One region of the Streptomyces sp. NPDC002785 genome, then DNA from elsewhere that is predicted to be linked to it. Evidence: predicted binding sites of a transcription regulator. Region 1 holds the regulator's gene; the other holds the start of a gene.
The links. Region 1 encodes HspR, which represses chaperone genes until heat shock. Its sites were predicted from a motif close to TTGAGNNNNNNNNNCTCAA; they were not measured.
Positions count from the first base shown of each region.

Region 2: the regulator HspR is predicted to act here: its motif matches at 2,557-2,575, upstream of lon (endopeptidase La).

Region 1 is NZ_JBEOVN010000145.1:4-4,399, forward strand. It holds gene dnaJ (molecular chaperone DnaJ) at 117-1,301, shown strand; gene ABTZ94_RS27120 (heat shock protein transcriptional repressor HspR) at 1,303-1,749, shown strand; partial or broken gene ABTZ94_RS27125 (N-acetylmuramoyl-L-alanine amidase) at 1,975-2,326, opposite strand; gene ABTZ94_RS27130 (helix-turn-helix transcriptional regulator) at 2,545-3,531, opposite strand; gene ABTZ94_RS27135 ((2Fe-2S)-binding protein) at 3,851-4,171, shown strand; gene ABTZ94_RS27140 (pyridoxamine 5'-phosphate oxidase family protein) at 4,303-4,396, opposite strand, start outside.
Region 2 is NZ_JBEOVN010000030.1:31,840-36,235, reverse strand. It holds gene lon (endopeptidase La) at 102-2,534, opposite strand; gene ABTZ94_RS10850 (permease) at 2,808-4,396, opposite strand, start outside.

The DNA of each region.
Region 1 (4,396 bases):
GGGGTGCCACGGGGGTGGTCGCAAATACGGTCTCACCACCGCGGGCCCCCCCCCCCGCCAAACCCACCGGCCAACGGGCCGGTCGCATGGCCGATCGTCCGGAAGGAGGGACGTCGATGAGCACGAAGGACTTCGTCGAGAAGGACTACTACAAGGTCCTCGGCGTCCCCAAGGACGCCACCGACGCCGAGATCAAGAAGGCGTACCGGAAGCTCGCCCGCGAGTTCCACCCGGACGCCAACAAGGGCGATGACAAGGCGGAGGAACGCTTCAAGGAGATCTCCGAGGCGAACGACATCCTCGGCGACACCAAGAAGCGCAAGGAGTACGACGAGGCGCGCGCCCTCTTCGGCAACGGCGGCTTCAGGGCCGGACCCGGAGGCGCCGGAGGCAACTTCAACTTCGACCTCGGCGACCTCTTCGGAGGAACCCAGGGCGGGGGCGCGGGCGGCGGAGCCGGCGGTTTCGGCGGCGGCGGTCTGGGCGATGTCTTCGGCGGCCTGTTCAACCGGGGCGGCACGGGGACGCGGGTGCAGCCGCGCCGCGGCCAGGACATCGAATCCGAGGTGACGCTCAGCTTCATCGAGGCGGTCGAGGGGGCCACGGTCCCGTTGCGGATGTCCAGCCAGGCGCCCTGCAAGGCATGTTCCGGCACCGGTGACAAGAACGGCACCCCCAGGGTCTGCCCCACCTGTCTCGGCACCGGCCAGGTTTCGCGCGGAACGGGCGGCGGCTTCTCACTCACCGACCCCTGCGTGGACTGCAAGGGCCGGGGCCTCATCGCCCAGGACCCCTGCGACGTCTGCAAGGGCAGTGGCCGGGCGAAGTCCTCCCGGACCATGCAGGTCAGGATCCCGGCGGGCGTCTCGGACGGCCAGCGGATCCGGCTGCGCGGCAAGGGCGGCCCGGGCGAGCGCGGTGGTCCGGCCGGCGATCTGTACGTCGTGGTCCATGTCGACGCCCACCCGGTCTTCGGCCGCAAGGGCGACAACCTCACAGTCACCGTGCCCGTCGAGTTCACGGAGGCGGCGCTCGGCGGCGAGGTGAAGGTGCCCACGCTCGGTGGTCCGCCGGTCACCCTGAAACTGCCGGCCGGCACCCCTAACGGGCTTACGATGCGCGCCCGCGGCAAGGGCGCCGTACGCAAGGACGGCACCCGGGGCGACCTGCTGGTCACCGTCGAGGTGGCGGTGCCCAGGGACCTCAGCACCGAGGCCAGGGACGCGCTGGAGGCCTACCGGAAGGCGACCGCGGGCCGCGACCCGCGGGCGGAGCTGTTCCAGGCTGCGAAGGGAGCTTGAGGTGGACGGCCGACGACGCAATCCGTACGAACTGACCGATGAATCACCGGTGTACGTGATCTCGATCGCGGCCCAGCTCTCGGGCCTGCATCCGCAGACGCTGCGCCAGTACGACCGTCTCGGCCTGGTCTCGCCCGACCGCACGGCCGGGCGAGGCAGGCGCTACTCGGCCCGTGACATCGAGCTGCTGCGCACCGTGCAGCAGCTGTCGCAGGACGAGGGCATCAACCTCGCCGGCATCAAGCGCATCATCGAGCTGGAGAACCAGGTCGCCGCCCTCCAGCAGCGCGTCGCCGAACTCTCGTCGGCCGTGGACGGTGCGGCGGCGGCGATGCAGCAGCGCGAGGCCCAGGTGCATGCCTCGTACCGGCGCGATCTGGTGCCCTATCAGGATGTGCAGCAGACCAGCGCGTTGGTGGTCTGGCGGCCGAAGCGGCCGAAGGACTGAGCGGGTTCGTACCCGCATGACAGGCGAGGCCCGCCACCCGTTCCTTACCGGGTGGCGGGCCTCGCCCGTGTGCGCGGGAGGCCGCTTACCTGCCGTGCGGAGCGGTCACTTGCCGGAGGCTTGCCAGAGCGTGAGGGCCAGCGCGGCGCACGAGGTCGCCGCGGCCGGCGACGGCAGCGGCCAGCGCGCCCGCTCCAGCGCGTCGAGGCGCTCCTCGTGCTCCCCGCGCCGGGTCCACTCCTTGTGCGCGATCACGCTCCTTGCCGACCAGCCGTGCGCCCGGCACAGAGCGGCGGCCAGTCGTTCGGCGGCGTTGAGCTGGGCGGTGGGGTAGGGGTCACGGCCGTTGCCGAGGTTCTCGATCTCGAAGCCGTAGAAGCGGGGCGTTCCCGTCCACGGCGTCCGGGCCGGGGGCGGGCAGGGCCGTTTCGGTGCGGACGGCGTCGAGGACGGCTGCTGAGCCGCTGCCCGCATGGTTGGTGCGTCCGTATCCGACGAGATGGACGGTCCCGTCCTTGGCGAGCAGGCCGATGCAGAGCGGACCGGGGAGGTCCGGTGTGCCGGCGCGGCAGAGGGAGGAGTCACGTTCATCTGCAGCAGCTGGAACTTCAGCGTCAGGTCACGATCGGAGAGCACGAACCGGGCCGCGGCCATCGACTGCCAGGTGTCGACCGGATCGTTCTTGTCCTTCTTGTTGAACTTGACGCCGTCGGTGATGAAACTCTCCGGCGCCGGGGGCGGCGGTCGTTCTCTCCCCCCGTATTGCGGTTGCCGCCCCCCATGTGCCGGTCGGACTTAATTCGGCGTCTTGTCGAGGATTCCCGACTGGGCGATGAGGTAGCCGAGTTGGGCGCGGCTGTTGCTTCCGAGAGTGGCGGACAGCTTGGCGACATGAGCGCGGCAGGTGCGGACGTTCATGCCGAGACGCCGGGCGATCGCCTCGTCGACGTATCCCTCGATGAGCAGTTTGGCTATGGACCGCTGGACGCCGGTGATGCCGTCATTGGGAGGGGTGTACGGAGCCTCTTCGGTGAGAGGGGTCGCCAGTTGCCAGAATTGGTTGAATACGGATACCAGATACTCCACGAGGCCGGGGTGGCGCAGCTCCAGCGCCACCTGCCGGTCACGACGCGCGGGTATGACGGCCACGGAGCGATCGAAGATGATCATGCGGTCGATGAGCTCTTCCAGCGTCCGGACCTCTACATGCCCTGAGTGCAGCCGCTCCAGGTAGGCGAAGACGCCGGGGCCGTGACGGACTGTGTGCTGGTAGAGGGTGCGCAGCCGTACGCCGCGGCTGATCGGTCCCTCCACGCGTTCCAGCGACTGGGTGAGGACATCCAGATTGCGGACGCCGCCCGGTTGGATGGTGAGTATCTCTTCGGTGCATTGGGCGGTCGCGGTGTCCAGCGTCGCATTGATGGTCTGCAGCCCTTCCAGGACGGTGATCGCATGCGTAGTCACCGAGGGCTGGGCGCTGATGGCCATGAATGGTTCGAATGCGTCGGTCAATTCGATGGAGATCCGGCGGCGGTCCCGGATCTCTCGCTCTATGGGGTGCAGCCGCTGCGCGAGCACGGATGAGGGCGGAACCGGGCGGAGCCATTTGGCATCGTCCGGGTCCGGGTGCAGCAGAGCGAATTCCAACAGGCAAGGAGCTGCCTCGACCTCCGCGCGGCCGATACGCCCGGCGCCCAGAGCGGCGGCATACAGCCGTGCACCCTCGTCGCACAGTTCGGTGATGGGGTGAGGATGCGTAGGTTTCGTACTTGTTGTGAGCAAATTTCCACCCCCCAGGGTCCTGAACGTACAGGAACATGATGCATCGCCCCTGTGGCTTCGACGTGCTGGGTTGCGACATCGTCTTGGTGGAGCCGGGGGAGAGGACCTACCAAGTGAGGACGAAGCCAACCATGTACAAGAGATTGCTTCGCTCGGTTCTTGCCGTCGCCTTCGCTGCCGCAGCATTCTCCGTAGCGGTTCAGGGGGATGTCTCGTGGGACAGTCAAGGGAATGACGCGCGGAGCAGTGTGGCGGCGGGCGAATTCGGAACCACCGACGTGTCGTGGGACAGTCAGCCGGCCGGCGCGGCCACAAACGCATGACCATCCCGCCGGACGACCGGACCTTCCGGCGGGAGATGGCCATGGCCTACCGATCGGGCTGGCATTTCATCGATCTCGTCACAGCCCTACCCCGTTGTGGCGACTCGCTGATGGTCACTCTGTTCGGCGACCCCATCGTTGTCGCACGTGAAGAAGACGACGAAGTGCGTGCCTACCGGTGCCTCCGCAAGCCGCGTGGAGCCCCGCAGCCTGTCCGCTGCGCGATCCGGTACGACATGATTTTCGTCAACCTCGACCGGCGGGACCACCAGCTGTTCGAGCCAGAAACTATTTCCGCCACCCCCCGCAGTGCCTGAGCGATCCCCCGTCGTTATATGTCGCTCAGTCACTTCCCCCACACAACGGCGTCATCGTGACCTGAACACGATGGCGCCGTTGTGCTGTCCGGGAAGCCCCGGGAAGCCCCGGGTGAAGCTCGCGGTTTTCCTCACGCCCTGCCGAGCGCCCGGTCCAGGGCGATCTCGATGACGACGCGGCCCGGGTTGGGCGCCGGTGTGCGTCCGTAGCGTTCCGCGTAGCGG
Region 2 (4,396 bases), on a different contig from region 1:
AACGCCCGGCGCACGCGGAACGGCCCACCCACCCGTTTCCGGGGAGGCAGGCCGTCCGTACCGGTCGCGTACGTGGTGCCACGCCCGTCACGCCATGGCGCCTACGCCGCGGCCGGGATCCTTTCCTCGGGCCTGGCCGCGGAGGCCGGGGCGAGGGCGATCTCCAGCACCTGGCGCACGTCCGTCACCGGGTGGACGTCCAGGGCGTCCAGGACCTCGGCGGGGACATCGTCCAGGTCGGCCTCGTTCCGCTTCGGGATCACCACGGTGGTGATCCCGGCCCGGTGCGCGGCCAGCAGCTTCTGCTTCAGGCCGCCGATCGGCAGCACCCGTCCGGTCAGCGAGACCTCACCGGTCATCGCCACATCCGTACGGACCAGCCGTCCGGAGAGCAACGAGGCCAGCGCCGTCGTCATCGTGATGCCGGCGCTCGGGCCGTCCTTCGGGACCGCGCCCGCCGGGAAGTGGATGTGCGCGCCACGGTCCTTCAGATCCGCGACCGGCAGCTCCAACTCCGCGCCGTGCGACCGCAGGAAGCTCAGCGCGATCTGCGCGGACTCCTTCATGACGTCGCCGAGCTGACCGGTGAGGGTCAGCCCGGACGCCCCGGTCTCCGGGTCGGCCAGCGACGCCTCCACGAACAGCACGTCACCACCGGCACCGGTCACCGCGAGTCCGGTGGCCACGCCCGGCACCGCGGTACGGCGCTCGGCCGGGTCCTGGGCGGACTCGGGGACGTGGTGCGGCCGACCGATCAGACCGCGCAGATCCGCTTCGGTGACCGTGAACGGGAGTGCCCGGTCGCCCAGTTCGTGCTGAGCCGCGACCTTGCGGAGCAGCCGGGCGACGGCCCGCTCCAGGTTTCGTACGCCCGCTTCACGGGTGTACTCGCCGGCCAGCTTGCGCAGCGCGGACTCGTCGAGCGTCACCTCGTCCTTCTCCAGACCGGCCCGCTCCAGCTGGCGCGGGAGCAGGTGGTCACGGGCGATGACGACCTTCTCGTCCTCGGTGTAGCCATCGAGCCTGACCAGCTCCATACGGTCGAGCAGGGCCTCCGGAATGGCTTCGAGCACATTGGCTGTCGCCAGGAAGACGACATCGCTGAGGTCGAGTTCGACCTCCAGGTAGTGGTCGCGGAAGGTGTGGTTCTGCGCCGGGTCGAGGACTTCGAGAAGGGCGGCGGCCGGGTCGCCCCGGAAGTCGGAGCCGACCTTGTCGATCTCGTCGAGCAGGACGACCGGGTTCATCGAACCGGCCTCCTTGACGGCCCGGACGATACGTCCCGGCAGAGCACCGACGTAGGTACGCCGGTGGCCGCGGATCTCCGCCTCGTCCCGCACACCGCCAAGCGCCACGCGGACGAACTTGCGCCCCATGGCGTGCGCGACGGATTCGCCGAGCGAGGTCTTGCCCACGCCCGGAGGGCCCACCAGCGCCAGCACGGCACCGCCGCGGCGTCCTCCGACGACACCGAGGCCGCGGTCGGAACGCCGCTTGCGTACCGCCAGGTACTCGGTGATCCGCTCCTTCACGTCCTGCAGGCCCGCGTGCTCGGCGTCGAGGATCTCCTGGGCGCCGCGGATGTCGTAGGCGTCCTCGGTCCGCTCGGTCCACGGCAGTTCGAGGACGGTGTCGAGCCAGGTCCTGATCCAGGAGCCCTCGGGGCTCTGGTCGGAGGAACGCTCCAGCTTGTCGACCTCCTTGAGCGCGGCCTCACGGACGTGCTCGGGAAGACCGGCGGCCTCGACGCGGGCCCGGTAGTCGTCGGACTCGTCCGCGCCGGAGCCAGGACCGCCGTTGAGATCGGCGAGCTCCTTGCGTACGGCTTCGAGCTGGCGCCGCAGCAGGAATTCGCGCTGCTGCTTGTCGACGCCCTCCTGGACGTCCTTGGCGATGGACTCGGCGACGTCCTGCTCGGCGAGGTGTTCACCGAGCCACTGGATGGCGAGCTTCAGCCGCGCGACCGCGTCCACGGTCTCCAGGAGCTGCACCTTCTGGTCAGTGGTGAGGAAGGGCGAGTAACCGGAGTTGTCGGCGAGCGCGGAGATGTCCTCGATCTGCTGGACCCGGTCCACGACCTGCCAGGCGCCGCGCTTCTCCAGCCAGCTGGTGGCGAGTGCCTTGTACTCCTTGACCAGCTCGGCGGCGGCTCCAGGGAGTGGATCGGGGACGACCCCGTCGATCCGCGCCCCCTCCACCCAGAGCGCGGCACCCGGTCCGCTGGTCCCGGCCCCGATCCGCACCCGGCCACGGCCGCGGATGAGCGCGCCCGGATCTCCGTCCGAAAGCCGTCCGACCTGCTCGACGGTGCCGATGACACCGGTGCCGGTGTACGTCCCGTCGATCCGCGGCACAAGAAGCACCTCGGGCTTGCCGCCGCCCTCGCGGGCCGCGGCCTGTGCGGCTTCCACGGCGGCACGTACATCGGTGTCGGACAGGTCCAGAGGCACCACCATCCCGGGCAGCACGACCTCGTCGTCGAGCGGCAGCACGGGCAGGGCGAGCGGAGTGACCGCATTGGGCTCGCTAGCCATGATCTCCCCTTCGGCAGTCAAGTTGAGTTACGCAGACTCAATGCTCCTGAGCCACCCATTGTTCCCCGACGTCTGTTCGCTGTGAGCGATCGGGCGAACGCTGTCCTATTGCGGGGAGACCTTGCACTTTCCAAACCAAAGCTGCCTGTGACTTTGCATCGGCCTGCGTGACCTTGTATCAGGGTGCTCGGTCAGCAGGTCGTGGATCGTGTGTTGGTGTTGGGCACACTCTTCTGGTCCCCTTCATGAGGATCGGCCGTGGGGTGCTTTCGTTCAGTCGGCTGTGGGCCGCCACTGGTCAGCCGCCCGGGCTGCCGCGCGTGCGCCGAGGAATCCGACGGTCAGGGAGACCGCGGCACATGCCGCAATGCCGACTGCCAGGACTGACCAGGAGACGGAGCCTTCCTGTACCAGGGCGATGAAGAACACCGAATGCCATGCGGTCACGGCCCCGGTGACAACGGTGGAGATGAGCAGGGGGACGGTCAGGTGCCATGAGGTCACGGACCGGAACACCCGGCGGTGGCCGGTCAGGACGGAGAGCGGGGCGAGAGCGTGGCGGATCCGGACGAACTCGGCCGCCGCGCTCACCGCACCGGCCACGAGAATGAACAGGATGCCGGTGACGCCGAACAGCTGGATCCAGTTCGGGAGGCGTAGACGCGAGGACCCCAGCCAGTTTCCGCCCAGTGCCTCGACCTGCACCGAAGGATTGGGAAGCGTGAACGCGGCCTGCTTCACCGCGGCAAGCTGCCCCGGTGTGGGGGTCACTACGAGGAGGGTCTGTGTGCCGTCCGCCTTCACGCTGAGCCGGGGGGTCTGTGTGAACTTGAGGTCGCCGTACCAGCGGCGCATCTCTTCCACGTTGGCCAACTGGGCACTGCTTCCCGCTGCTGCGGTGTCGCCGCGACAGGTCACGTGCAGCGTGTGCAGGTCGCGACAGGATCCTCCGATGGTCACCCATGGGTTTCTGGGCGGTCCCGGATCGTGGAAGGTGCGGCTCAGCAGCACCGATCCGGTCGGCAGGGACGAGCGGAACCGGTCTGTCTGCGACGCGGTCATGGTGCCGGCGGTCACTTCGATGACCGTGTCCTTGATCCGTTGGTGCGTGGCGACGGCTGCTTGGGAGTGCGCTCCGAGCCTGCTGGTCCACACCTGCATCTGGGCGACGATCCCGATGCCGATCACCATGGCCAGAGCGAGACGCACAATCACTCCGGGATGCGCGTGTGTCCACCGCCCGCCGATCATGCGGCCCGCATGCCCCCCACGCCTCCCGTGGTCGGCGAGCCAGGAGCCCAGACGGCGGGTGAGGAGAGCCACGACGGAGGACAGAAAGGCCCACATCACGACGGTCCCGCAGGTGAACACGACGAGCTGGGCCTTCCGGGGCACGTACTGGCTGGTCAGGACCAGCGCAACGCCGACACCACAGACGACAAGGCGCCACGCGGGAACACGGGACGTGAAGGAGGCGGGGCGGGTGGACCTGCCGTCCCGGGTAATGCGGTGTGTGCCCACCACGATGCCCAGTACGACCAGCAGGGACATCGCTGCCGATGCCGCGGCAACCGGCCATGCCGCCCACACATCACGGTGGTCGAGGATGTATCCGGTGGGTGCAAGGCGGGTGTCCCGTACAGAGACCACGGCATACGGGACGAACGCGGCGAGGGTTCCCAGTGCTGCGGGGATCGCGGCCTCACCGAGGTTGACGATCATCCGGTGCCACCAGGTCCCGCCCAGGGCTTGCAGCAGACTGCCGCGCCGGTCACGGGTGCGGGAGCCGACCCGCGCGGCGACCACAGCCAGAGCGAGGGCGGGCACCCCTGTCAAAGCCCACAGAGCGAGGACGGGGGAGG